2 regions of the Streptomyces sp. NPDC057697 genome follow, and region 2 is predicted to be linked to the other one. Evidence: predicted binding sites of a transcription regulator. Region 2 holds the regulator's gene; the other holds the start of a gene.
The links. Region 2 encodes HspR, which represses chaperone genes until heat shock. Its sites were predicted from a motif close to TTGAGNNNNNNNNNCTCAA; they were not measured.

Region 1: the regulator HspR is predicted to act here: its motif matches at 2,276-2,294, upstream of lon (endopeptidase La).

The regions. Positions count from the first base shown of each region.
Region 1 is NZ_JBHVJA010000002.1:889,030-903,356, forward strand. Features, by position in the region: gene ACFVFH_RS08960 (spermidine synthase) at 1-386, opposite strand, end outside; gene ACFVFH_RS08965 (rhomboid-like protein) at 630-1,514, shown strand; gene ACFVFH_RS08970 (DUF6328 family protein) at 1,619-2,113, opposite strand; gene lon (endopeptidase La) at 2,317-4,737, shown strand; gene ACFVFH_RS08980 (TrmB family transcriptional regulator) at 5,274-6,284, opposite strand; gene ACFVFH_RS08985 (M4 family metallopeptidase) at 6,520-9,312, shown strand; gene ACFVFH_RS08990 (polysaccharide deacetylase family protein) at 9,382-10,140, opposite strand; gene ACFVFH_RS08995 (lysozyme) at 10,344-11,195, opposite strand; gene ACFVFH_RS09000 (MarR family winged helix-turn-helix transcriptional regulator) at 11,438-11,920, shown strand; gene ACFVFH_RS09005 (hypothetical protein) at 11,945-12,727, opposite strand; gene ACFVFH_RS09010 (nitrate- and nitrite sensing domain-containing protein) at 13,093-14,327, shown strand, end outside.
Region 2 is NZ_JBHVJA010000003.1:525,600-539,926, reverse strand. Features, by position in the region: gene ACFVFH_RS12260 (helix-turn-helix transcriptional regulator) at 1-577, shown strand, start outside; gene ACFVFH_RS12255 (heat shock protein transcriptional repressor HspR) at 1,054-1,500, opposite strand; gene dnaJ (molecular chaperone DnaJ) at 1,502-2,689, opposite strand; gene grpE (nucleotide exchange factor GrpE) at 2,783-3,433, opposite strand; gene dnaK (molecular chaperone DnaK) at 3,430-5,280, opposite strand; gene ACFVFH_RS12235 (sugar transferase) at 5,735-6,544, shown strand; gene ACFVFH_RS12230 ((Fe-S)-binding protein) at 6,633-8,900, shown strand; gene ACFVFH_RS12225 (Yip1 family protein) at 9,197-10,183, shown strand; gene ACFVFH_RS12220 (phosphoribosyltransferase) at 10,281-10,790, opposite strand; gene dcd (dCTP deaminase) at 10,797-11,372, opposite strand; tRNA gene ACFVFH_RS12210 (tRNA-Gly) at 11,840-11,910, shown strand; gene ACFVFH_RS12205 (polyphosphate polymerase domain-containing protein) at 12,255-13,088, shown strand; gene ACFVFH_RS12200 (DUF4956 domain-containing protein) at 13,085-13,768, shown strand; gene ACFVFH_RS12195 (CotH kinase family protein) at 13,768-14,327, shown strand, end outside.

The DNA of each region.
Region 1 (14,327 bases), on a different contig from region 2:
AGGATTCCGGTACGCGGATCGGCGAGCGCCGCTCCGGAGATCGCGGCCAGCGGGCCTTCCCGGTGCCAGTCCACGATCGCCTGCTCCCGCTCGGCCACGGCGATCCGTCCCCACCGGGGCTCGGCGGCGGCGCGGGCGAGCGAGAAACCGACGCCGAGGCCGCCGATCAGCACCGACGGGCCGGGCCGGTCGGCCGGGAGCGCGGCCAGCGCCGCGTCGACCAGCAGCCGCTCGGAGCGCCCGTCCGAGGTGTCCATCAGGAAGCAGCCGTTGGCGATGATCTCGAAGTCGTCCCCCCGCTGCCGCAGGACGACCTCGCCGTACGGGCCTTCGCGGCGGTCGAGGGTGACGGGGGCCGGGGCGTCGGAGTGGAGGATGTCGGACATGGTGCGGGTCTCCGGGGAACGGCGGACACGGGTCCCCGCCATCCTGTCCGTTCGGCGCGGCCCCGGGCCAGCGGATTGCGGATCGCCGGGGCCGTCACGAGGGCTCCGCACCTCTCCGTCCGGCCGCGGCCCCCGGGCGGGTTCACTCGCGGGTGTGGCTCACACCACAGCCGACGTGGGGGAGGATCACGGAGGGTGGGACGTTGCTTCCGGGGGGCCGGTCAAGGAAAGGGGCCTCGCGCGGTGCATCACCGTACGGACAGGGCGGTTCGCAGCGAACCCGTCGCGGCGCCGCTGCTCGACGCCATCCCGCGCCAGGGCCGCCCGCACGGCGCCGCGCCACCGCCACCGCCGTCACCGTCCCCGGTCCGCGGCACCCGCCGCTGGCTGCGGGTGCTGCCGACGCCCACCGGTACGCCGTTCACCTTCGGGTACCTGCTGGTGCTGGTCGCCACGTCCCTGTTCATGGAGTACGCCGACCCCGGCACCGTCGCCGCCGTGCTGCGCGAGTCGAGCACGGACGTCGCACACCTCGGCGAGACCCCGCTGCTCGTCCTGGTGGCCAGCGCCCTGTGGGTCGTCGGCGGGCTCTCCTCCTCGTACGTCCTCCTCTTCGCCCTGGTGCTGACCGCGCTGGAGCGCAGGATCGGGGGATGGCGGACCGCCGCGGTGTTCGTCCTCGGCCATGTGGTGGCGACGCTCGCCACCGAGATCCCGGTCGGGCTGTCCGTGGTCGCCGGGCATCTGCCGGAGTCCTCGCTGCACCGCCTCGACTACGGCATCAGTTTCGGGCTGATGGCGAGCGTGGGCGCGCTCACCGGACTGCTCACCCCGCTGCCGCGGGTGCTGGCGCTCGGCGGGGTGGGCGCGATGCTGGCGCGCGATCTGCTCGAACTGAGCGACCCGCTCACCAACTGGGGCCATCCGCTGGCCCTGCTGCTCGGGGTGGCCTGCTGGCCGCTGCTGCGCCGGGCGGGCGCGGTCGGCGGCGCGGTCGCCCGGGGCATCGCGCCCGTGCGGCCCGCCGGGTCCGCCCGGTCCGCCCCCGGTGGTCCGGACAGGGGCGGGCGCACACCGGGCGAGGCCCCGGCCGGGTCCGCCGGTCCGGCCCGCGACACCCGGGCGTGACCGGTGACCGGGTGACACCGGACCGGCCGTGACGGCGGGCGCCGCCCCGGCGCGGACACCGGCGCCCGGCACCCCGCCCGGCCCGTCGGCCCCGCCCGGCCGGGTCACCGGGCCGGGCGGCGCAGCGCTCTGGGCAGGACGAACCACAGACCGGCGAACATGACGAGCGTGGCGGCCGTGACCGCGAAGGCGGCGGTCCGGCCGAGGACCACGTCCATGAGCAGGAGGACGGCGCCGTTGAGCGCGAGGGCGAGGAAGACCAGCCCGGCCTCGGCGAGCCGCGCGGACAGGGCGACGATCCGCACCTTGGCACCCCGGTGGAAGAGGCCGCGGTGCAGCGCGACCGGCGTCGCGAGCACCGCCGAGGAGACCACCGTGAGCAGCAGCGTCACCACGTAGGTGGAGCGCTCGAAGGCGTCGAGGTGCGGAAACCGGCTGGTGAAGGCCACCCCGAGCAGGAACGCGAAGACGATCTGCACACCCGTCTGCACGACCCGCAGTTCCTGGAGCAGCTCGATCAGATTCCGGTCCGCCCGCTCCGCGGGCGTCTCCCGGACGAGCGCGGCCGGGCCACCGTCATCCGGCGGAATATGAGACATGGGACTCATTGTTCTCCGCGCGCCCGGTCACCTCGCGCGGCGCACCGCAGCACCTCCGAACGCACCGAGGGCGCCCCTCGGCGTCCGCAGGACTCCCGTACGGCGACGGCTTGATCGCTCACAGCGAACACCCCTGGGGGAACAATGGGGCGCTCAGGAGCATTGAGTCGGTATAACTCAACTTGACTGCCGAAGGGGAGATCATGGCTACCGATTCCAATGCGGTCACTCCGCTCGCCCTGCCCGTGCTGCCGCTCGACGACGAGGTCGTGCTGCCCGGGATGGTGGTGCCTCTGGACCTGTCCGACGCCGACGTACGTGCCGCCGTGGAGGCCGCGCAGGCCGCGGCCCGGGACGGCGGCGGCAAGCCCGAGGTGCTCCTGGTGCCGCGGATCGACGGGACCTACACCGGCACCGGCGTCATCGGCACCGTCGAGCAGGTCGGACGGCTCTCGGACGGAGACCCGGGCGCGCTGATCCGCGGCCGGGGCCGGGTGCGGATCGGGGCCGGGACCAGCGGTCCTGGCGGAGCGCTCTGGGTGGAGGGGACCCGGGTCGACGCCGTCGTGCCCGATCCCCTTCCGGGCGCCGCCGCCGAGCTGGTCAAGGAGTACAAGGCGCTCGCCACCAGCTGGCTGAAGAAGCGCGGTGCCTGGCAGGTCGTGGACCGGGTCCAGCAGATCGACGACATCTCCGCGCTCGCCGACAACTCCGGCTACTCGCCCTTCCTCACCACCCCCCAGAAGGTGCGGCTCCTGGAGACCACGGACCCGGTCGCCCGGCTGAAGCTCGCCATCCAGTGGCTCGGCGAACACCTCGCAGAGCAGGACGTCGCCGAGTCCATCGCCAAGGACGTCCAGGAGGGCGTCGACAAGCAGCAGCGCGAGTTCCTGCTGCGGCGCCAGCTCGAAGCCGTACGCAAGGAGCTCGCCCAGCTCAACGGCGACCCGGAGGACGAGTCCGACGACTACCGGGCCCGCGTCGAGGCCGCCGATCTTCCCGGGCACGTCCGCGAGGCCGCGCTCAAGGAGGTCGACAAGCTGGAGCGCTCCTCGGACCAGAGCCCCGAGGGCTCCTGGATCAGGACCTGGCTCGACACCGTCCTCGAACTGCCGTGGACCGAGCGGACCGAGGACGCCTACGACATCCGGGGCGCCCAGGAGGTCCTCGACGCCGAGCACGCCGGGCTTCAGGACGTGAAGGAGCGCATCACCGAGTACCTGGCCGTCCGCAAGCGGCGTTCCGACCGGGGCCTCGGCGTCGTCGGCGGGCGGCGCGGCGGTGCCGTGCTGGCGCTGGTGGGCCCTCCGGGCGTGGGCAAGACCTCGCTCGGCGAGTCCGTCGCACACGCCATGGGCCGCAAGTTCGTCCGCGTCGCGCTCGGCGGTGTCCGGGACGAGGCGGAGATCCGGGGCCACCGGCGTACGTACGTGGGCGCGCTCCCCGGACGCATCGTGCGGGCCGTCAAGGAGGCCGGTTCGATGAACCCGGTCGTCCTGCTCGACGAGATCGACAAGGTCGGCTCCGACTTCCGGGGCGACCCGGCCGCCGCCCTCCTCGAAGTGCTCGACCCGGCGCAGAACCACACCTTCCGCGACCACTACTTGGAAGTCGAGCTCGACCTCAGCGATGTCGTCTTCCTGGCCACGGCCAATGTGCTGGAGGCCATCCCGGAGGCCCTGCTCGACCGCATGGAGCTGGTCAGGCTCGACGGCTACACCGAGGACGAGAAGGTCGTCATCGCCCGCGACCACCTGCTCCCGCGCCAGCTGGAACGGGCCGGTCTGGAGAAGGACGAGGTCACGCTCGACGAGTCCGCGCTGCGCAAGCTGGCCGGCGAGTACACCCGTGAAGCGGGCGTACGGAACCTGGAGCGGGCCGTGGCCCGGCTGCTCCGCAAGGTCGCGGCCCAGCACGAACTGGGCGACCGGGAGCTGCCGTTCACGGTCACCGAAGCGGACCTGCGCGCTCTGATCGGGCGGCCGCACCACGTCCCCGAGTCCGCCCAGGACCCGGCCGAGCGCCGGACCTCGGTGCCGGGGGTCGCCACCGGGCTCGCGGTGACCGGTGCGGGCGGCGACGTGCTCTTCGTGGAGGCCTCGCTGGCCGACCCGGAGACCGGGGCGTCCGGACTGACCCTCACCGGCCAGCTCGGCGACGTCATGAAGGAGTCCGCGCAGATCGCGCTGAGCTTCCTGCGGTCGCACGGCGCGGAACTGGAGCTGCCGGTCGCGGACCTGAAGGACCGCGGCGTGCACATCCACTTCCCGGCGGGCGCGGTCCCGAAGGACGGCCCGAGCGCGGGCATCACCATGACGACGGCACTGGCCTCGCTGCTCTCCGGCCGGCTGGTCCGTACGGACGTGGCGATGACCGGCGAGGTCTCGCTGACCGGACGGGTGCTGCCGATCGGCGGCCTGAAGCAGAAGCTGCTGGCCGCGCACCGCGCCGGGATCACCACCGTGGTGATCCCCAAACGGAACGAGGCCGACCTGGACGACGTCCCCGCCGAGGTCCTGGACACGCTGGAGGTCCACCCGGTGACCGACGTCCGCCAGGTCCTGGAGATCGCCCTGGCCCCGGCTTCGGCCCGGACCGGGGAGCGGATCCCGGCCGCGGCGTAGCCGCCACGGCGTGACGGACGTGGCACCGCGTACGTGACCGGTACGGACGGCCCGCCCGCCCCTCAGACAGACGGGGCGGACGGGCCGTTCCTCGTACCGGGACGTGGCACCGCGTACATGACTGGTACGGACGGCCCGCCCGCCCTTCAGACAGACGGGGGGACGGGCCGTTCCTCGTACCGTTGCCCGCACGGCGCGGGCGGACCGTGCGCCACCGAGGCCGTACGCCCCGGCGCGCGCGGGCCGTGCGGGCGGGCCGCCCGCCACCGAGGCGGTACGCCGCGCCGCCTCCGCAGCCGTACGCCACCGAGGCGGTGCGCCGCCCCGCAGCCGTACGCCGCCCACCCCCGCAGCCCTGCACCGCGCCGTCTCGCTTCCCACAGCCAAGCACCGCCCACCGCTCACCGCCCCCACAGCCGCCCACCGCTCACCGCCCCCACAGCCAAGCACCGCCCACCGCTCACCGCCCCCACAGCCGCCCACCGCTCACCGCCGCGCCGCCCCCGCAGCGGCGTACCGCGCGCCCCCCGCCCGGGTCACACCTCCAGCCACCCCCGCAGCGTCGCCTGCGCCCCCGCCTGGAAGCGGGTCTGGGCGCCCAGGGAGTCCAGCAGCACGCTGATCCGGCGCCGGGCCGTGTGCACATGGACGCCCAGCCGGCGCGCTATCGCCTCGTCCTTCAGCCCGGCCGCGAGCAGCCCCAGGAGTTCCTTCTGCGGTTCCGGCAGCGGTCCGCCCGAGCCGCCCAGCGGCGTCGCCCGCTCCCACACCGTCTCGAACAGCGGCACCAGCGCGTTGTGCAGCAGTGCGTCGCCGACCACCAGGGCGGACGCCGTCGGGTCGGAGGCGTCGCTCGGCGGCAGCAGGGTGATCCGCCCGTCCACGATGATCAGCTTGGTCGGCACGTCCGGGGCGACCCGGGCCCGTAGCCCCCGCTCGACCAGCCCGGTCAGCGAGCGCATCCGGCCGGGGTAGCCGACGCCCGACCGGTCCAGCACCGTGCGCACCCGCACGCCCCGGTCCAGGAGCGCCTCGATGTCCAGCCCGGAGGAGCGCGAACTCCCCTTGCGCGGCTGGCCCTTCACATAAGGCGGCCGGTCGAGGATCGCCACCTCGTGCTCGGCCGAGGCCAGCAGGTATTCGGCGCGTTCACCGATGGCGTGCGGCCCGACGACCACCTCGATGCCGTCCTCGGGGGCGGTCGGCGAGCCGGACATCAGCCTGCCCGCCAGCCGGTCCGCGTTCATCCGCAGCTGTTCCAACTCCGCCGAGCGCAGGTGGAGTTCCGCCTGACGTCGGTGGATCAGCGCACGGATCGCGGCGGCCGGGGCCGCCGCTCGCGGCAGCGCGTCCGGCCCGCCGGCCGCCGCGGACAGGGCGAAGCCGTGGTCGGTCAGCCGCCCGAGCGTCGCCTCCAGCAGCTCCGGCGCCATGTCCAGCAGCGCGGCGAGCTCCTGCGCGTCGGCGGCCTTCCCCGCGAGCAGTTCCTCGTATACGCGTTGCTCGGCCTCCCCGAGGCCGAGATCCCGCAGCTCCCCCTGGATCATGCCTGGATTCTCACTCCGTTTTCACAAGGCACACAAGTGGGCGTGTCCACTTGTCAACACAGCTGTCACATTGATCCATTGGCGTCCCACGGGTTGCATGGCCATGACCACTTGGATGGTTTCCAGGCACGTGGGAGGGGTCGAATTGCGTACGTCCAGAAGAGGTTCACGGGGATCCGCGGCGGCGCGGGCAGCCGGTGCGCGGAGGGGGAGCGGCCTGCCGAGGGGCGCCGCCCTGGCCGCCCTGCTCGGCAGCGCGGCGCTCGTCGTGACCGCGCTCCCGGCCCAGGCGGCCGCCCCGTCGGAGACCGAGTCCCGGACCGAGATCGTCCCCGGGGACGGCACGGCCACACCGGCCCTCGTCGACGCGATCTCCGAGAAGGCGGACGCCGGGGCGAAGCCCGCCGACGCGGCCCGCAGCCACCTCGCGGAGCGGAAGAGCCGGTACCGGATCGCCGATCCCCAGCGGGACCTGACGCCCGTGCAGTCGCTGACCAGCGGCTCCGAGGAGACGGTGCGGTTCCAGCAGAAGCACCGCGGTATCACGGTCCTCGGCGGCCAGTACGTCGTACGGATGGAGAAGAAGGCCGGGAAGCGCGTCGTCACCGGCACCTCCGGCAAGTACTTCACCGGGCTCACGACCGGTACCGAGCCGAAGGTCGGCACGGACCTCGCCGTGCGGCGCGCGGTCGCCACGACCGCGTCCCGGCTCGGCGGCAACACGCTGACCAAGGCCGACGCGGTCCGCGCCAAGGGCAAGAAGACCGCGCGGGCGGCCGCGCTCACCGGCACCGCCCGGGGGCTCGTGGTGATCCCGAAGGGGTCCGGGGTCCTGGCCCAGCACGTCACCGTGCGCGGCACGGACCCGGCCACCGGCCGGCCGGTGCTCCAGGAGGTCTACATCGACGCCGCGGCCGGCTTCCCGGTCCTCCAGTACAGCGGCATCAAGACCCTGACCGCGCAGGACGGGACCGCCCCGGCGGGCGCACCGGCGAAGGCCGCCGCCGCGAAGGGGGCACCGGCGGCCACGGCGGGCGACGACTTCCCGGGCGTCAAGGGCACCGGGCTGCGCGTCGACGGCTCCAAGGTCCCGCTCGACCTCTACTACGACAGCGGCGACGACAAGTACCTCATGCAGGACTACTCCCGGCAGTGGGACACCAGCAAGGGGGCCCTCACCACCTGGGACGCCCGGGGGGTCGACGTCAATGAGGCGTCCGGCCGCTGGCCCGGCGGGATCAGCGTGTTCAGCCACCCCACCAGCGACTTCGGCAAGGAGGCCGGTCAGTCCGGCGCCACGGACGCGCACTGGGCGGCCGGTCAGGTCTACGACTACTACAAGCAGAAGCACGGCCGCGACAGCCTCGACGGCCGCGGCATGAACATCGACTCGCTGGTCGGGGTGACCCTCTACGGCCAGCCGTACGTCAACGCCTTCTGGGACGGCCGGAAGATAGTCTACGGCGGCGGCGACAGCGAGTACAAGCCGCTCTCCGCCGACCTGGACGTGGTCGGCCACGAGATGACCCACGGCGTCGTCGAGTCCACCGCGAACCTCGTCTACGCGGGCCAGTCCGGCGCGATGAACGAGGCGATCGCCGACTACTTCGGCAACGCCATCGACGTCACCGCCTCCGGCACCTCGATGGACGACCCGGACGCGGGGCTGATCGGCGAGGACCTGTGCCGCACCGCCGGGCCCCGCGACTGCGCCTTCCGTGACCTCAACGACGGCGCCACCACCTCGAAGAACTTCCTCGGCGTGGCCTTCTCCACCGACAACGGCGGAGTGCACCTCAACTCCACGATCTACTCCGGCGCACTCTGGGACATCCGCGAGGACCTCGGCGCCGAGCTGGCCGACAAGATCGCCTACCGCGCGCTCGACGCGTACCTGACCCCGCTCGACGGCTTCACCGAGGGCCGCAACGCCACCATCGCGGCGGCCCGGGAACTCGGCGTGACGGCCAAGCAGCTGGCCGTCGTCAAGCGGTCGTTCGACGCCCATGGCATCGTCCCGGGCTGGGAGAAGGCGCTCGGCGTCGACTCCGACAAGCTCTTCGGCAAGCTCAACACCGCCGGTACGGGCGTGGGCGCGGGCGGCGGCTGGTGGGCCGCCTCCAAGTCGAACGACGACGGCTCGGAGCCGTACTCCGTCTACGCGGGACGCACCGACGGCAAGGGGGCGCCCAAGCTGATCAGCCCCAACGACGGGCGCTACCACGTGTACCCGGCGACCGACGGCAAGTCCGTGGTGTGGGCGGCCTTCGGCGACACGAGCGTCGACATCTTGAAGCGCCCGATAGCCGGGGGCCCGGTCAAGACCGTCTGGTCCTCCTTCACCGGCGTCGAGGGGCTGCGGGTCGACGGCGACCTGGTGGTCTTCACCGAGTACGACCCGTTCGGCAGCCAGCACGTCGGCTATGTGAACACCCGCACCGGCAAGCAGGGCTACGTGGACGGCGGGAAGTACCACCTCTCCACCGCGGTCGGGTCCGTCAAGGGCTCCACGATCGCCTACGGGAAGCTCTACCCGGGCGAGGAGGACTACGAGCTGGGCGTCGAGGTGTTCGACGTGAACACCGGGAAGACGAAGCTGCTGCCGCAGAGCGGCTCCCCGCGGGCGCTCGGCCAGACCGCGGTCACCAAGGACTCCGTGGTGTGGCTGGTCGACGAGGTGGCGGACCAGGGGCAGTTCGCGGTGCGCCGGTCGAACCCGGACGGCACCGGGCTCAAGGACCTAAGCCCGGAGACCGGTGACGGCGCGCTCTTCGCGTACGACCTGACGGCGTCCGACGACGCGGTCACCGTGACGGCGCAGACCCCGGACACGGCGTACCGCAACGAGACGCTGCCCAAGCTGTGGCAGCTGACCCCGGACGGATCGCGCGTCCAGCGGGTCTCCTGCAACCGCGGCGAGCAGTCGTCCGCGGCGGCCGACGGCGGGCGCCGGGTGGTCTGGATCGACGGCACCACCGGCTGGACCGACCTGGTGACGCGGGAGCGGCCCGCGGGCGCCTGCGGCTGACGCACCCCGTGACCGACAGGACCCCCGGCGCACCCGTGCCGGGGGTCCCCGGGTGTCCGGCCCGGTGGATCAGGGGCGGTAGATGGTCCCGGGGACCGGCTCGGCGGGGGCCATCAGCTGCGGAACGGTGACGAAGGTGTAGCCCTGCTTCTGCAGCGCGTCGATGATGCCCGGCACGGCGGGGACGGTGCCCTTGTAGATGTCGTGCAGCAGGATGACGCCGTCCTTGCTCGCCTGGTCCAGGATGCGCTTCTTGATCAGCGCCGAGTCGGTCGTGGAGTAGTCCTTCGCGGTGGCGCTCCACAGGACCTGGGAGAGCCCGAGGTCCTTGCTGATGTCCGAGACGGTGTCGTCGGTGCGGCCCTGCGGCGGGCGCATGAGGCGCGGCTTCTTGCCGGTCACCTCCGCTATCGCGTCCTGCGTCTTCTTCAGCTCGGCGCGTATCTCGGCGGGCTTGCGGTCGGTGAGGACCTGGTGCGTCCAGGTGTGGTTGGCCACCTCGTGCCCCTCGGCGGCGATCCTGCGCACGGTGTCCGGGTGCTTCTTGACGTGGTTCTTGCCCAGCAGGAAGAAGGTCGCGTGCACCTTCTTCTCCTTGAGGATGTCCAGCAGGTGGGGGGTGTCCTCGCCCGGCCCCGCGTCGAAGGTCAGCGCTATGCACTTCGCCTTGCGGCAGTCCACCGGACCGAAGGAACCCTTGGCGTCGGAGCCCGCGTCACCACGCGCCGAGGCGGGCGCGGTGGTCTGCATGGAGCAGCCGCTCAGCGTCAGGGTGAGCGCCGTCACCAGGGCGGCGGCCAACCCCGTACCGATCGACTTCGTCTTCATGGGCAAGGCGGGTCACTCCTCCGTAGCTGTACAGGGCACACGATGTGCGGCAGAGAAGGACTATACACATGGCGTATACACCCTATGTATAGGGGGTCCGCCATGGGCCCGGACGGTGAGAGTCCCCTGGTCGGAGGCGTGACGGCGAAGAGCCCCGGTGGGTGACCGGGGCTCTTCCGTGCGAAGCGGTGGGGCGGGCGGGCTCAGCCGTTGGCGAGGGCCTGCACGCGGTCGAGGGCGCCGTTGAAGCGGTCGTGGTCGCCGACGGTGGGGCCGGAGGAGGTGTACTGCCATATCGTGTAGAAGCCCCAGCCGGCCGGGAGCTCGCCGACCGTGGAGTCGTAGCGGGCCACCCACAGCGGGTTGGTGGCGCCGAAGCCCGCGTTGTTGCCGGTGCAGGTCTTCCACCAGCTGGTCGCGGTGTAGATGACCGCGTCGCGTCCGGTGCGCGCCTTGTACGTGTTCACGAAGTCGCGGATCCACGAGACCATGCCGGCCTGGCTCAGTCCGAAGCACTGGTCGCCGTACGGGTTCCACTCGATGTCGAGCACGCCGGGCAGGGTCTTGCCGTCCCGCGACCAGCCGCCGCCGTTGTCCACGAAGTAGTTGGCCTGGACGGCGCCGCTCGTGGTGTTCGGGGTGGCGAAGTGGTACGCGCCCCGGATCATGCCCACGTTGTAGGAGCCGTTGTACTGCTGGGCGAAGTACTCGTTCTTGTAGTACGTGCCCTCGGTGGCCTTGGTGTAGGCCCACTTGACCCCGCTGTTCCAGAGCGTCGACCAGGCGACGTTGCCCTGGTGGCCGGAGACGTCGACGCCTTCGGTCTGGACGGCGCGGGTGTCCCGGGGCAGTCCGCCCCGGCCGTCGTGGGCGACGACGCCCATGCCCATCGTGGCCGTGCCCCGGGCGGGCTTCCCGGCAGCCGCGTCATGGCTCCCGGCGGCGCTCGCCGCACCGGGCAGGGTGAGCAGGAGGGAGAGGGCCGCGAGCAGGGTTCCGGCGGCCGCGAAGCGCGAGCGGCGGGATGTGCGGGGAGTGGATCTGAGCACCGGCATGGGGAGTGCCTCCGAGGACGTGGTGGGGGGACGTGCTGATCCCAGGGGGCGCCGGGCGCACCCCTGCCGGCATGTAATGGTGTGAACATGCCACACATGACGCTACGCACGTAGACCCGCGGTGCGGAAGGGGGCCTGGGCGCTGCCGTTGGTCTACTCCTGCGAAATACTGGCCGAGCTGCGGCGATGACCAGCGGCGAAAGAAAGTTTCAGCGACAGGAAAGCTCACGAGGGGTGTTGACGTGCACGGGAGCGAAAGCGGTAGTGAACCCGGCGCGACCGGGGGGAGTGGTGTGGACCACGCATTCCTCGCCCTGGAGCGGGAGTTGGCCGTCTTCCTGCGCCGGGCACGGGCCAATTCCGGGGAGATGGCGCGCGAGGTCCATCCGGAACTGGAGGCCGCCGCGTACGGGCTGCTCGTCCGGCTGGAGTCCGCCGGCCGGCAGCGGGCGACCGATCTGGCGGCCTACTTCGGCGTGGGCAAGGCGACCATGAGCCGTCAACTCCGTGCCCTGGAGGGCCTCGGACTGGTGGCCCGCGAGCCCGATCCGGCCGATGGCCGGGCCTTCCTCGTCCACCTCACCCCCGAGGGGCTGGACCGCTACCGCAGCGTGCGCGACGCCCGCCGCGAGCGCTACGTCCGCAAGCTCGACGACTGGGACCGGTCCGAGGTGGCCGAACTGGCCAGGCTGCTGCACCACTTGAACGCGCGCGCCGAGGACTGACGCCCGCCGCCCCGCCGCGCGCGGTCACAGCACCACGCGGACCGCCGTCGCGTCGTCGTGCGTCTTGGCCCGGCGCAGGTGCTCGCGCGCCCTGTCCGCGTCCTCCAGGGCCCTGACCCGGTCGATCAGCGCCTCGGCGCCCTCCTTGCGGAGCACGCCGAGGCAGTCCGCCCAGTCGCCCTCGTGGAACATCTGGGTCCAGCGGGCCGCCCCGTCGGTCAGCGCGGCGATCGTCCGCACCCGGTCGAGCGGGGTGCGCCCGGTGACGGCGCGGGCGGCCACGGAGGGGTCGGCGGCGGCGGTGAAGAAGCCGCCCTCCTGGTTCCGCAGGGCGTCGGCCCGCTCCTCGGTGCTCAGTGAGCCGGGCGGCAGCCGGTCGAGCCGGTCGTCGAGCAGGGGGCGCACGCTTCCGTCGTGCGCCTCGAACAGCAGTACGGAATCGGAGAGCACCAGGTACTCGACCTCGCGGTCGTCCCAGCGCGCCATGACGACGGTTGCCTGGGGCGTACGTACGTGAGAAAGGTCACACAGGGGGCGGTGTGCGTCGGCGGTGCGCCGAATGGACACCCCCAGGATCTCCTGGAGGGTCAGATCCGGCCGTGAAGCGGACAGTTCGACCAGGGCGCCCCCCAGCCGGGCGGTGAACCAGGGAACCGAGTGCACACAACCGTCATCACCCCGCGGTGGGGTCACCCCGTCGAGCAGGATCAGCGTCCCGCCCTGGCCGGAGGCGGGAAGCGCGGTGGCCGCCCAGTCCTCGTTCGGACGATCCGGGCTGCCGGGGACAGTGGCCAGTTCGATGCGCATACGGCCAGTCTGCACGATGCCTTCACGAGCCCTGCACTCGACCGGTATTGGCCTGTACCAGCAGGTCAGGACAGTGCTCGATGCGGAAGGAGTGGCTCCGTGGGGCATGCGGGCGGGCATCCTGCCAAAGCCTGCTCGGAAGTTCCAGCCGACGGACCAGGTGTGGCAGAAAGGCCGCTGGGGCAAACTTGTTCGCCAACTCTGGAGTGTTGTTCACTCGTTCAGGTGGCGGAGTGGTTGATGCGCGCCCCCCTCTCAAAAGCACTGGAATGGTCGGAAGCCGTACCAGGGGTCGGGGCGCTCGTTACTTGTGACCGTGCGTCACCTCTGCTTCAAGGGCGGACGAGTCAAGATTGCGAGCACCGGTGCAGAAGAAGCGGCCTCGGAGCAAGGGCGGCAAGCAGCACGGTTCCGGGGTGACGCCACCGGCACCTGCCGAGAGCGAGGGCACCCGGCGCACCGTGCGCGTACGGAGCCGGCTGGTCGCGGGAGTCGCGGTCGTCGGCATCACCGTCATCGCCGCGGGCACCCCGGCGATCCTCGCGGCCTCCTCCGAACTGAACGAATCGCAGCGGCTGGTCACCCTCGCCGAGCTGAACCAGCAGGCCATCGCCCTCGCCCACGCGCTGGCGGACGAGCGCGACGAGGTCACCGCGCGGATCGCCGCAGGGCGCGACGCCAAGTCCGGCGCGACGGACGGCAAGGGCGCCCCGGGCAGCCGGAGCGCCCGGGTCGACCGGCAGGTCGACGAGATCAGGGCCACCGCCCCGGCCTCGCTCCGCCGCGACCTCTCCACCATCCCCTCCCTGCGCCGCGACGCGCTCAGCGGCAAGGGCACGGCACTGGCGGCCCACGAGGCGTACTCCGAGGTCATCGCCAAGCTCCACGACCTCGCCGAGGAACTCGCCGAGAAGACCCCGCCGCGCGCCGCCGGGGCCACCCGCGCCCCGCTCGCCCTCGGGCAGGCCACCGAGCAGGCCTCCGCCACCCGCGGGCTGCTGATCGCCGCGCTCTCGGTGCCCCGCACACAGACCGTCCCGCAGACCGACCCGCTGACCGGCCTGCCCCTGCAGAACCAGGACACCGGCAACGACAAGGACGACCGCACCCGCGACGAGCTGAGCGCCGCCGCCCAGCAGGCCCGGGTCCGCGAGCTCGCCTCGCTCGCCGACTTCGACCAGGCCGCGGGCGCCACCGCCCGCGACAAGCTGTCCTCCACCGTCACCGGGCCCGAGGTCAACAGCGCGGAGAAGTACCTCAACACCCTCACCGACCGCCCCGAGCTGTCGGAATCCGACCAGGCGACCAACAGCAAGAAGGCCGAGGCGGCGCTCTCCGCGCGGATCGACCGGATGCGGAGCGTCGAATCGGCCCTCGGCACCGGACAGATCCAGCGCCTGGAGCAGCTGCGCGACGACGACGTCACCGGCCTCGAACTGCGCATCGCGCTGCTCGGCGGCTGTCTGCTGGTCGCCGTCGGCGTCTCCACCGCCGTGGCCCGCACCCTCACCCAGCCGCTCGCCGTCCTGCGGATCGGCGCCGCCCGCCTCGCCGCCGAGCCCGAGACCGCCGAACCGGTCCGCTACACCGGACGCAACGA
Region 2 (14,327 bases):
CACGGTCCAGCCGGGCGGCGACCGGGGCGAGGACCGCCTCCGGGAGGGCCTGGAGCGCGCCCTCCTGGTGGTCGACCGCGGGGTGGGCATGCGCACGCTCTACCAGCACACGGTCCGGCACAGCCAGGGCACGCGGGCGTACGCGGAGCGCCTGGCCGACGGCAAGGTAGAGATCCGCACGCTGGAGGAGCTCATCTCGCGCCTGATCGTCTTCGACCGGGCCGTCGCGTTCATCCCGGCCAGCGACGACGACCAGGTCGCCCTCGAACTGCGCCACCCGGGACTGGTCGAGTACCTCATCACGGTCTTCGAACAGCTCTGGAACCGCGCCTCCCCGCTCCTGGAGGACCTCCCCTACGACCCGGCGCCCAAGGGCATCAGCGGCGTCCAGCGCTCCATCGCCCAACTCCTCGTGGAAGGCCACGTGGACGACTCGATCGCCCGCCGCCTCGGCATGAACGTCCGCACCTGCCGGGCGCACGTGGCCAAACTGTCCGCCGTCCTGGGCAGTACGAGCCGGGCCCAGCTCGGCTATCTGATCGCCCGGTCGGGAATCCTGGAAGAGGAACGCAACTAGGCCCTGTCCTAGGGCTGTCCCATAGGCCGTGTATCGAAAAGCGCTGTCCCCCCGACAACCCCCGGGACGGCCCCACGCACAGCTTCCAGCACCCGCACCCCCGGTACGGCCCACCCACGCACCGCTTCCGGCACCCGCACAACCGGCCCCGCCCGCCCACGCGCCGCTCGATACCCGCACGCTCGGTACGACCCGCCCACGCAACCGGTACGACCCACCCACGCACCACCCAGCACCCGCACAACCGGCCCCGCGCCTTCACCCCCACTCGGCACCCGCACAACCGGCCCACCCGGCCCCGCCCTTCGCCTCACGCCGCCTGACGCCACCTCACGCCGCCTGAGCACCCCGGGTCCGCCTCACCGCCCCCGGACAGCCGAAGGGCCGGGAAGTCCGACCCGTGAGTCGGCCTCCCGGCCCTTCCGTGCGCGGGCGGGCGGTCCGCCGGCCTCGGCCGGCGCGGATGCCCGGTCCGCTCAGTCCTTCGGCCGCTTCGGCCGCCAGACCACCAACGCGCTGGTCTGCTGCACGTCCTGGTAGGGCACCAGGTCGCGCCGGTACGAGGCGTGCACCTGGGCCTCGCGCTGCTGCATCGCCTGCGCCGCGCCGTCCACGGCCGCCGAGAGCTCGGCGACGCGCTGCTGGAGCGCGGCGACCTGGTTCTCCAGCTCGATGATGCGCTTGATGCCGGCGAGGTTGATGCCCTCGTCCTGCGACAGCTGCTGCACGGTACGCAGCAGCTCGATGTCACGGGCCGAGTAGCGCCTGCCGCGCCCGGCCGTGCGGTCGGGCGAGACCAGGCCGAGACGGTCGTACTGGCGCAGCGTCTGCGGATGCAGGCCCGAGAGCTGGGCCGCGATCGAGATCACGTACACCGGGGATTCATCGGTCAGTTCGTACGGATTGCGTCGTCGGCCGTCCACCTCAAGCTCCCTTCGCCGCCTGGAACAGTTCCGCCCGCGGGTCGTGACCCGCGGTCGCCTTCCGGTAGGCCTCCAGGGCGTCCCTGGCCTCGTCGCCGAGGTCCCTGGGCACCGCCACCTCGACGGTGACCAGCAGGTCGCCCCGGGTGCCGTCCTTGCGTACGGCGCCCTTGCCGCGGGCGCGCATCGTACGCCCGTTGGGGGTGCCCGCGGGGAGTTTCAGGGTGACCGGCGGGCCACCGAGCGTGGGGACCTTCACCTCGCCGCCGAGCGCCGCCTCCGTGAAGTCGACCGGCACGGTGACCGTCAGGTTGTCGCCCTTGCGGCCGAAGACCGGGTGTGCGTCGACATGGACCACGACGTACAGATCACCGGCCGGACCGCCGCGCTCGCCCGGACCGCCCTTGCCGCGCAGCCGGATCCGCTGGCCGTCCGAGACGCCCGCCGGGATCCTGACCTGCATGGTCCGGGAGGACTTCGCCCGGCCGCTGCCCTTGCAGACGTCGCAGGGGTCCTGGGCGATGAGGCCCCGGCCCTTGCAGTCCACACAGGGGTCGGTGAGCGAGAAGCCGCCGCCGGTACCGCGCGAGACCTGGCCGGTGCCGAGACAGGTCGGGCAGACCCTGGGGGTGCCGTTCTTGTCCCCGGTGCCGGAACACGCCTTGCAGGGCGCCTGGCTGGACATCCGCAGCGGAACCGTGGCCCCGTCGACCGCCTCGGTGAAGCTGAGCGTCACCTCGGACTCGATGTCCTGGCCGCGGCGCGGCTGCACCCGCGTCCCCGTACCGCCCCGGTTGAACAGGCCGCCGAAGACGTCGCCCAGGCCGCCACCGCCGCCGAAACCGCCGGCGCCGCCGCCCTGGCCCCCGCCCTGGGCACCGCCGAAGAGGTCGCCCAGGTCGAAGTTGAAGTTGCCGCCCGCGCCTCCGGGCCCGGCCCTGAAGCCGCCGTTGCCGAAGAGGGCGCGTGCCTCGTCGTACTCCTTGCGCTTCTTGCTGTCGCCGAGGACGTCGTTCGCCTCGGAGATCTCCTTGAAGCGCTCCTCGGCCTTGTCGTCGCCCTTGTTGGCGTCGGGGTGGAACTCGCGGGCGAGCTTCCGGTACGCCTTCTTGATCTCGGCGTCGGTGGCGTCCTTGGGGACGCCGAGGACCTTGTAGTAGTCCTTCTCGACGAAGTCCTTCGTGCTCATCGACGTCCCTCCTTCCGGACGATCGGCCATGCGACCGGCCCGTGGGCCGGTCGCATGGCCGGGCGGTGGGCCGCGAGGTGGTCAGACGGGATGTCAGACCTCCTCGGTGCCACCGCTCTCCTCGTCGGTTGCCTTCTCTTCCTTGGCTGCGGCCGGTGTCGCACCCGGCTGCGGTTCGGCCACCGCCACCCGCGCGGGGCGGATGGTGCGCTCGCCGATCCGATACCCCGGCTGCAGGATCGCCACGCAGGTCGTCTCCGTGACGTCCGGCGCGTACGAGTGCATCAGGGCTTCGTGGATCGTCGGGTCGAAGGGCTCGCCCTCCTTGCCGAACTGCTGCAGGCCCAGCTTGGCGACGACCGTCTCAAGAGACTCGGCCACCGACTTGAACCCGCCCACGAGCTCGTTGTGATCCCGGGCGCGGCCGACGTCGTCGAGCACGGGCAGAAGCTCGGACAGGAGACCCGCGACGGCGATCTCCTTGACCGTGGCCCGGTCCCGCTCGACGCGGCGGCGGTAGTTCTGGTACTCGGCCTGGAGCCGCTGGAGGTCGCCCGTGCGCTCGTTGAGCGCGGTACGGACCTGGTCCAGCTGCGCGGTCAGGCCGACTGTCTGTACTCCGTCCCCGGCCGGGGCCGCCCCCTCCTCCGAAGAGGAGGCGGCGTCCTTCGGCTCGGCTCCGTCAGGGGTGGCGCCGGAGGGGACGTCGGGCTTCTCCTCGAAGCCCGGAGTCTCCTCGGTCACACCGCACCGCCCTTGGTGTCCTTCTCGTCGTCCACGATCTCGGCGTCGACGACATCGTCATCGGCCTTGGCCTGGGCACCCGGCTGCGCGTCGCCCTGCGGGCCGCCGTCGGCCTGGGCGTTGGCGTACATCGCCTGGCCGAGCTTCTGCGAGACGGCCGCGACCTTCTCCGTGGCGGTACGGATCTCGGCGGTGTCCTCGCCCTTGAGCTTCTCCTTCAGCTCGGTGAGCGCGGTCTCCACCTCCGTCTTCACCTCGGCGGGAACCTTGTCCTCGTTGTCCTTGAGGAACTTCTCCGTCTGGTAGACGAGCTGCTCGCCCTGGTTGCGCGACTCGGCGGCCTCGCGGCGGCGGTGGTCCTCCTCCGCGTACTGCTCGGCCTCCTCACGCATCCGGTTGACCTCGTCCTTCGGCAGCGAGGAGCCGCCGGTGACGGTCATCTTCTGCTCCTTGCCGGTGCCGAGGTCCTTGGCGGCGACGTGCATGATGCCGTTCGCGTCGATGTCGAACGCGACCTCGATCTGCGGGACGCCACGCGGGGCCGGCGGCAGGCCGGTCAGCTCGAACATGCCGAGCTTCTTGTTGTACGCCGCGATCTCGCGCTCGCCCTGGTAGACCTGGATCTGCACGGACGGCTGGTTGTCCTCGGCCGTCGTGAAGATCTCGGAGCGCTTGGTCGGGATCGTGGTGTTGCGCTCGATGAGCTTGGTCATGATGCCGCCCTTGGTCTCGATACCGAGGGACAGCGGGGTGACGTCGAGGAGCAGGACGTCCTTGACCTCGCCCTTGAGGACACCGGCCTGGAGCGAGGCGCCGATGGCGACGACCTCGTCCGGGTTCACACCCTTGTTGGCCTCCTGGCCACCGGTCAGCTCCTTGACGAGCTCGGCGACGGCCGGCATACGGGTGGAGCCACCGACGAGAACGACGTGGTCGATCTCGGAGAGCTGGATGCCCGCGTCCTTGATGACGTTGTGGAACGGGCTCTTGCAGCGGTCCAGGAGGTCGGCCGTGAGCTGCTGGAACTGCGAGCGCGTGAGCTTCTCGTCCAGGTGCAGCGGGCCCTCGGCGGACGCCGTGATGTACGGCAGGTTGATCGTGGTCTCGGTCGAGGACGAGAGCTCGATCTTCGCCTTCTCCGCGGCCTCGCGCAGACGCTGGAGAGCCATCTTGTCCTTGGACAGGTCCACGCCGTGCCCGTTGGCGAACTGCTTCACCAGGTAGTCGACGACGCGCTGGTCCCAGTCGTCACCACCGAGGTGGTTGTCACCGTTGGTGGCCTTCACCTCGACGACGCCGTCACCGATCTCCAGGAGCGACACGTCGAAGGTGCCGCCACCGAGGTCGAAGACGAGGATCGTCTGGTCGTCCTTGTCGAGCCCGTACGCCAGCGCGGCGGCGGTCGGCTCGTTGACGATGCGCAGGACGTTCAGGCCCGCGATCTCGCCGGCCTCCTTCGTCGCCTGGCGCTCGGAGTCGTTGAAGTACGCGGGGACGGTGATGACCGCGTCGGTCACCTTCTCGCCCAGGTACGACTCGGCGTCCCGCTTCAGCTTCTGCAGGATGAAGGCGCTCATCTGCTGCGGGTTGAAGCTCTTGCCGTCCAGGTCGATCTTCCAGTCAGTGCCCATGTGGCGCTTGACCGAGCGGATGGTCCTGTCGACGTTGGTCACTGCCTGGCGCTTGGCGACCTCGCCGACCAGCACCTCGCCGTTCTTCGCGAAGGCGACGACGGACGGCGTGGTCCTGGCGCCCTCTGCGTTGGTGATGACGGTGGGCTCGCCGCCTTCGAGAACGCTGACGACGGAGTTAGTCGTGCCCAGGTCGATGCCGACCGCACGTGCCATTTCAATTCCTCCAGTGACTACTTGAGTGGATCTGACTCAAGGATGCATGACCCTCGCCCCACTGTCAACAGACCTGAGTCGAGGCGACTCAACTATCGTGCAGACACCTGGCGCCGACCGCGAATTCCCGACCCTACGGCCGCCTCGCACCCCCGTCCGCGGGACGCGCGGGACGCACGGGACGCGCGAGACGACACATACGCGCGGGACGCATGGGACGGGACACATACGCGGAGGCGCACCGGGCCCGGACGCAGGGAGCCGCACAGGGCCGGACGAGCACCGATCGCGCGCGACGCTCCCGACGAGCACCGATCGCGCGACACTCCCCCTCTCCCGGCGACGCAACCCCTCCCCATCATCGCCCCATGGGATCGTTCTGTCACAAAATGCCGCGAGTCACGCAAAACCGGCACGACGACGACTCCGCCGAGAACCCAGGCAGGTGCGAACGATGCGGACCCGGAGAAGAAGGACAGGACGGAGAGCGGGAGCAGAAAGGAAGGCGGCAGGGCAACCGCGGACAGCGGGAAGGAAGACGGCAGGGCGAACGCGGTCAGCAGCAGGGGCGGCGGCAGGGCGAGCGCGAACAGCGGCAAGGGCGGCATCGGCAGCGGCATCGGCAGCAGGCATCCCGGCGAAGCACTGGGAGCCGCCGTCCGCCAAGCGCGTACTGGACCTCACCCTCGGCTCGGCCCTCCTGGCCCTGGCCTCTCCCCTCCTCGGCGCCGGCGCCCTGGCCCTGGCGGCGCGGCGGCCCCCAGGCGGCGTACTGACCCGCTCGCCCCGGGTCGGCCTGGACGGCCGCGTCTTCGTGCTGTGCTCGCTGCGCACCCGGCGGCTGCGGCTGGACGTGCTCTCCCGGCTGCCGCACGTCGTACGGGGAGACCTCTCCCTCGTAGGCCCGGAACCCCTGACTCCGGAGGACAGCGGGAACGGAGGCGGGACCGACCCCGCCGGAACCCCGGCCTCCCCCACCGCGAGACACTGGCGGCAGGAACTGAAACCGGGCCTCACCGGCCTGGCCCAGGTGCGCTCCCGCTCCGGGATGCCGTGGGACGAGCCGGCCCTCTTGGACCAGCACTACGCCGAGCACCACGGAGTGGGACTGGACCTGGCCATCCTGGCGAGTGCCGTACGCGCTCCGCTGCGCGGGGCGCTCCGCGGGCTCGCCCGGCGCGGCAAGGCACGCCTGAGCGACACAGATCACCGCCTGTCCGGCTACAGCACGGCGGAAGAAGTGGGTAGTGTCAGCACAGACTGATTAAGTTACTGCTTAGTAATCACGGATAATCGCCAGTACTCGCTCATCGACGCTGGATCCCACCCTCGCAGGCCCGAGGAGCCCCTACATGCAACTCGCCGCGATCATCGTGTCGCTGGTGCTGACTGTCGTCGGCGTTGCGCTCATCGCCCGAGCCGTCGCGCAGATCTACCGGTTCGTCACGCTCGGACAACCGGTACCGGCAGGCAGCCGCACCGACCAACCGAAGCAGCGCACGATCACCCTGGTCAGGGAGTTCCTCGGCCACACCCGGATGAACCGGTGGGGGATCGTCGGCTTCGCGCACTGGTTCGTCGCCATCGGCTTCCTGACCCTGCCGCCGACGCTGGTCCAGGCGTACGGGCAGCTCTTCAAGGCCGACTGGGTGCTGCCGATCATCGGCAACTGGCTGCCGTTCGAGATGTACACCGAGTTCATCGGCCTGATGACGACGGTCGGCATCCTCGTGCTGATCGCCATCCGGCTGCTGAACCTGCCCTCCCGGGCCGGCCGCAAGTCCCGGTTCGCCGGTTCCAAGGCCTGGCAGGCGTACTTCGTCGAGTACGTCATCCTCGCCATCGGCCTGGCGATCCTGACCCTGCGCGGTCTGGAAGGCGCGATCCACCACGTCGAGGGCTACGAGGCCGGGTACTTCATCTCGTACCCCCTGGTCCTCGCCTTCAAGGGCCTCGCGGTCGGAACGCTGCAGAACCTCATCTACTTCACCGCGATGGTGAAGATCGGCGTCTCGCTGATCTGGATGATCACGGTCTCGCTCAACACCAACATGGGTGTCGCCTGGCACCGCTTCCTCGGCTTCCCGAACATCTGGTTCAAGCGGAACGCGGACGGCTCGACGGCGCTCGGCGCGCTCCAGCCGATGACGTCGGGCGGCCAGGAGATCGACTGGGAGGACCCGGCCGACGACGCCGTCTTCGGCGTCTCGCAGGTCGAGCAGTTCTCCTGGAAGGGCATCCTCGACTTCTCCACCTGCACCGAGTGCGGCCGCTGCCAGTCGCAGTGCCCCGCCTGGAACACCGGCAAGCCGCTCTCGCCCAAGCTCCTGATCATGTCCCTGCGCGACCACGCGCACGCCAAGGCCCCGTATCTGCTGGCCGGCGGCGGCAAGACCATGGAGGGCGAGGAGAAGGCGTCCGAGGAGCAGCTCAAGGACGTCTCCGCGGCCGCCCTCGCGGAGGCCGAGCGTCCGCTGATCGGCACGGTCGAGGGGAACGGGGTCATCGACCCGGACGTGCTGTGGTCCTGCACCACCTGCGGTGCGTGCGTGGAGCAGTGCCCGGTCGACATCGAGCACATCGACCACATCGTCGACATGCGCCGCTACCAGGTGATGATCGAGTCCGCGTTCCCGTCCGAGGCGGGCACGATGCTCAAGAACCTGGAGAAGAAGGGCAACCCCTGGGGGCTCGCCAAGAAGCAGCGCGTGGAGTGGACCAAGGAGGTCGACTTCGAGGTCCCGATCGTCGGCAAGGACGTCGAGGACCTCACCGAGGTCGACTACCTCTACTGGGTCGGCTGCGCGGGAGCCCTCGAAGACCGGGCCAAGAAGACCACGAAGGCATTCGCCGAACTCCTCCACATCGCGGGCGTCAAGTTCGCGATCATGGGCGGCGACGAGAAGTGCACCGGTGACTCGGCCCGCCGCCTGGGCAACGAGCCGCTGTTCCAGCAGCTCGGCCAGGAGAACGTCGCGATGCTGAACATGGCGTTCGGCGAGGACGACGAGGACGACTCCACGAAGAAGGCCAAGGCGTCGAAGAAGATCGTCGCCACCTGCCCGCACTGCTTCAACACCATCGCCAACGAGTACCCGCAGCTCGGCGGCGAGTACGAGGTCATCCACCACACGCAGCTGCTCCAGCACCTCATCGACGAGGGCAAGCTGGTCCCGGTGACCCCGGTCGAGGGCCTGATCACGTACCACGACCCGTGCTACCTGGGCCGCCACAACAAGATCTACACGCCGCCGCGCGAGATCATGGACAAGGTCCCCGGCCTGCGCCAGCAGGAGATGCACCGCCACAAGGAACGCGGCTTCTGCTGCGGCGCCGGTGGTGCCCGGATGTGGATGGAGGAGCGGATCGGCAAGCGCATCAACAACGAGCGCGTCGACGAGGCCCTGTCCCTGAACCCGGACATCGTCTCCACCGCGTGCCCGTTCTGCCTGGTCATGCTGACCGACTCGGTCAACGGCAAGAAGAACGACGGCAAGGCGAAGGAGTCGGTCCAGGTGGTCGACGTCTCCCAGCTGCTGCTGGACTCCGTGAAGACCCCCGCCGATCCGGCCGGGGAGGCGGAGTCGGCGGACGAGCCGGAACCGGAGCCGGTGAAGTAGCCCGCGGCCACACAGCCACACAGCTGCTCGACCGCACGACTCCACAACTCCACAACCGCTCAACCGCACGTCGGAAGCGGCCGGACCTGCCTCGGGGGCGGGACCGGCCGCTTCCGCCTTTCCCACGGCGGTACGGGAGCCGGGGGGGACGGGGGGCCTGGGGGCTGGGGCCTGGGGGCTGGGGCCTGGGGGCGCCCCCAGGGTTCCCCTAGGGGATGTCACAGCTCGGCCGCAATGGCGGGCAGGTTCCCCAGGCCCTCTGACCGCACCGCCCTGGACCAGGTACGTTCGATGACGTGGCTGGATTCAGGATCGGACGCGGCCGGGACAACCGCACCCCGCAACAAGCGCAACAGCAACCGCGGCAGCAGCCGTACGGCACGCAGGCACCACCGCCGTACGGCCAGCAGCCCTGGCCACCGGCAGGAGGCAACGCGGCCCCGCCCCCGTACAACAACGGCGGCTACGGCAACGCCGGAAACGGCTACAACGGCGGGGGCCACGGGGGCAACCACGGCGGGGGCCATGGCGGCGGCCACGGGGGCGGCCACGGCGAGCCGGAGTACTTCGGCGACCCGTACAACCAGCACCCCCAGCACCCCCAACACCCCCACGGCTCCCCCCAGCAGGGCGACCCGTACGCCAACTCCCCCGGCCACACCCAGGCGTTCAGCATCGGCGAGGAACCGTACGGCCCCGGCGACACCTACCGCGCCGGCCAGCCCCCCGCCCAGCCCGCGGGCCCCCGGCTGCGGTGGAAGGAGCTGCTCACCGGCATCGTGCTCCGCCCGGGCCCGACGTTCTGGCAGATGCGCGACTACCCCGTCTGGGGCCCGGCGCTCATCGTCACGTTCCTCTACGGCCTGCTCGCGCTCTTCGGCTTCGACCAGGCCCGGGACGACGCGATCCACGCCACGATCTCCGCGGCGGTGCCCTACGTCATCATCACGGGCCTCGGCTTCGTCATCGGCGGCCTGGTCCTCGGCGCGGTCACGCACACGCTCGCCCGCCAGCTGGGCGGCGACGGCGCCTGGCAGCCGACGGTGGGCCTGTCCATGCTGATCATGTCGATCACGGACGCGCCCCGCCTGATATTCGCGCTCTTCCTCGGCGGCGAGAACTCCCTGGTCCAGATTCTCGGCTGGATCACCTGGCTGGCCTCGGGCGCGCTCTTCACGTCGATGGTGAGCAAATCGCACGACCTGCCGTGGCCGAAGGCACTGGGCGCGTCCGCGATCCAGCTGATCGCGCTGCTGTCGATCATCAAGCTGGGCACGATCTGACCCCCGCCCCCCACGCCCTCACGCCCTCACGAACAGCGAACCCCCGGCACATTCTCGTGCCGGGGGTTTCTCGTCACCGGTACGTCCGATACCGGGATCAGGCGTCGAGAACCTGCCCACTGCGCCGTACGACGGGCTTGTCGACGCTCCAGGGGAAGTTGATCCAGCGGTCGGTCTTCTTCCACACGTATTCGCACTTCACCAGCGAATGCGACTTCTCGTAGATGACCGCGCTGCGGACCTCGGCGACATGATCGATACAGAAATCACGCACCAGCTTCAGCGTCTTCCCGGTATCGGCGACGTCGTCGGCGATCAGGACCTTCTTGTCCGAGAAGTCGATGGCGTTGGGAACGGGTGCCAGCATGACCGGCATTTCCAGGGTGGTCCCCACCCCGGTGTAGAACTCCACATTCACCAGATGAATGTTCTTGCAGTCGAGGGCGTAGGCGAGCCCGCCGGCGACGAACACCCCGCCGCGCGCGATACTCAGCACGACATCGGGCTCGAACCCGTCGTCCGCCACGGTCTGCGCCAGCTCACGCACGGCACGGCCGAACCCCTCGTACGTCAGGTTCTCCCGCACGTCACCCGCATCAGCACTCATGGGACATCACACCTGGGTCCGATGGAAATTCATGAAAGAACGCGACGCGGTGGGCCCGCGCTGGCCCTGGTACCGCGACCCGTACCGCTCGGACCCGTACGGGAACTCCGAGGGAGAACTCAGCCGGAACATGCACAGCTGCCCGATCTTCATCCCCGGCCACAGCTTTATCGGCAGCGTCGCGAGATTCGACAGCTCCAGCGTCACGTGCCCGGAGAATCCGGGGTCGATGAACCCGGCGGTCGAATGCGTCACCAGCCCGAGCCGCCCCAGCGAACTCTTGCCCTCCAGCCGCGAGGCGAGATCGTCGGGCAGCGAGATGACCTCGTACGTCGAAGCGAGCACGAACTCACCGGGATGCAGGATGAACGCCTCGTCGCCGTCCGGCTCGACCATCCGTGTCAGATCGGCCTGCTCGACGGCCGGGTCGATATGTGGATAGCGGTGGTTCTCGAACACCCGGAAGTAGCGGTCGAGCCGCACATCGATGCTCGATGGCTGCACCATCGACGCATCGAACGGATCAATGCGCACACGTCCGGCGTCGATCTCGGCCCGGATGTCCTTATCTGAGAGAAGCACGCCCCGAGGATACGCAGAACGCGCGGGCCCGCCCCAATCCGGGACCACCCGCGCGCCTGCCGCCACCGTTTACCGCTGCTCGAACACCACGGGCACGGCATGCCGCAACCGCGCACACCGAGGACAGCGAATGAGCCGCCCGGGACCGATCCGCCCGGCCCCGAGCTGCTGCATCGGGAACGAAGCGGTAGCGAAAACGTGCCCTTCGGCACAGCGGACGACGGTGCGCTCCATGGAGTCCATCAAGTCCCTTCCCCAACAAGCCTTGGACGAAAACGCCACATTAGGGGATGAACAGGACGCCACTCCAGGCGGCACTCCGACCCCCCACGCTACGCCCCCAACTCCCGCCCCCAGCACCCACATCCACCCCCCACCCACACCAAAAAGGCCCCACGGCTCAAACGCCGGGGACCTGCGATGGGGTACAGTATGGGACGGTAGCCGCCGCTCGGACGGCATGCTTCGCGGGTGTAGTTTAATGGTAGAACATGAGCTTCCCAAGCTCAGAGCGCGAGTTCGATTCTCGTCACCCGCTCTTCCACGAACCCCCAGGTCATCGACCTGGGGGTTCGTCGTTGTCCCGACCTCTCGGGGGAAGCTGCCGGGCCCTCCGGGTAGCGTCGGCGCCACGGGCGCCATCTTCTGTTCACTTTTTGTCCCCCTCGAAGACTCCTGAAATCAACCCATGATTCTCATGGGCTCCTCATGTGCCGTTGGTTGCTTGTACGAGGCCGGTCGATCCGCAACGTACGAGCAAGGAGGCGCATGGTGTTCCTGTCGAAGGCAGCCGCGGCGCGCGCGAGCCGGACAGAGGAGGCCCGGACCGAAGAAGTCCTGGCGGACGGCAACGGGGAGCCGGTCGGCGAGGAGCCGCTGCATGTGGCCAGCCGGCTGCACGCGTTCAACCGGTTCGAGCTGAAGTACCTGGTCCCTGTGGAGCAGGCGGCCGAGATCCGCGACGAGCTGGGCGAGCGGATGGAGCGGGACCTGCACAGCCCCGTCGGTGGGTACGGGGTGTGGAGCCTGTACTACGACACTCCTCAGCTCCGCTTCTACTGGGAGAAGATCGAGGGCCTGAAGTTCCGCCGCAAGCTGCGCATCCGCCACTACGGCGATCTCGACGGGGTCACCGACGACTCGCCGGTCTGTGTCGAGATCAAGCAGCGCGTCAACCGGGTCACGCAGAAGCGCCGCATCACCCTTCCCTACGGCGTGGCACGGCAGTTGTGCGACGGCCGGGAGATGGTGGAGCACTCGCCGAAGGAGAGCGCCTTCGTCCAGGAGGTCCTCGAACTGGTCGTCCGGCTGAACCTCCAGCCCACCGCGATCACCGGCTACCAGCGCGAGGCCCTGGTCGGCCGCGACGCCGACACCGGCCTGCGGGTCACCTTCGACCGTCGCATCCGCGGACGCGACCGGGACTTCCACTTCGGCATCCCCACGCCGGAGAACCGGTTCACGATCCCACCGCACATGTCGGTCATGGAGATCAAGGTCAACGAGCGCACCCCGCAATGGATCACCGATCTGGCCGCCCGGCGCAACCTCAACCTCGTCCGGATCTCGAAGTACGTGCAGTCCGTCGAGGCGTTCGGCCTGGCCCCGCGTTCGGTCTTCCACGTCAACGAAGCGGACTACCCGCCGCCCACCCCCACCCCCACCGATGAGCAGTCGGTGCGCCATGACGCGCCGTCGAAAGTAGGAGCGCAGTGAACTTCGACCTCAACCTGCAGGAGCTGAGCGGCACGTTCAGCGTCGCCGACGTCGTGGCGGCGATGGCGCTGTCGTTCATCCTGTCCACGGTGATCGGCTACACGTACCGGTACACCCACCGGAACGTCTCCTACAGCCAGTCCTACGTGCAGACCCTGGTCATTGTCGGCATGATCGTCGCCTTGATCATGCTGGTCGTCGGCTCCAACCTGGCCCGCGCGTTCTCGCTGGTCGGCGCCTTGTCCGTGGTCCGCTTCCGCAACGCGGTCAAGGAGACCAGGGACGTCGGCTTCATCTTCATGGCCATGGCGATCGGCATGGCCTGCGGCGCCCGCTTCTACACCCTGGCCGCCGTCGGCGCCGTCGTCATCTGCGCCGTCGTCCTGGTGATGTTCAAGTTCAACTGGTTCGCCCTCAACGTGCAGCGCCAAGTCGTCAAGGTCCAGGTTCCGGCCGGCGAGGACTACACGCCGCAGATCCGCGACGTCCTCATCAAGTACACCAGCGAGTTCGAGCTGGTGAGCACCGAGACGATCCGCGGCGGCGCGCTGACCGAGGTCTTCTACACCGTGCGCCTGAAGAAGGGCGCCGAGCCTGGCGACCTGGTCGGCGCCCTTCAGGAGCGGACCTCGGGCCAGCGGGTCACCGTCCTGACCGGCTACGACACCACGGACCTGTGATGAGCGGCGAGACCACCGCGCAGCGCGGGAGGCGGCTGAAGGACCGGCTGCCCGTCCGGCTGCGCCACCACTGGAAGCCGGCCGCAGCGCTGGGCGTCGGGCTCGCCGCAATGGTCTATTTCATCGGTGACGCGCGGATCTCCCCGTACGTGACGTCCGCCTCGCGCGTCGAGGGGGACCCCGTCACGGAGGACGTCAGGGGGACGGTCGATCTGTACGACACCTCCGTACCGCACTCGATCCAGCTGACCTACAAGCAGACCGACTTCGACAAGATGATGAAGGAGTTCAAGGAGGACGGGACCAAGGACTACGTCGAGGCCGACCTCGTCGTCGACGGCGTCTACCTCAATGACGTCGGGATCCGTCTCAAGGGGAACTCCACCCTGTCGTCCCTGCGGGGCAACCGGGGCATGCCCGGTGGCGGCCGGCAGATGCCCGGCGCCCAGCAGGGCGCTCCGGCCGGTGCCGACGGCGCGGCCGGGGGCCAGGACCGCCGCCAGGGCCAGCAGCCCGGCGGCGGTCCTGGCGGAGCCGGTGGCGCCAGCGGTGGTGCCGG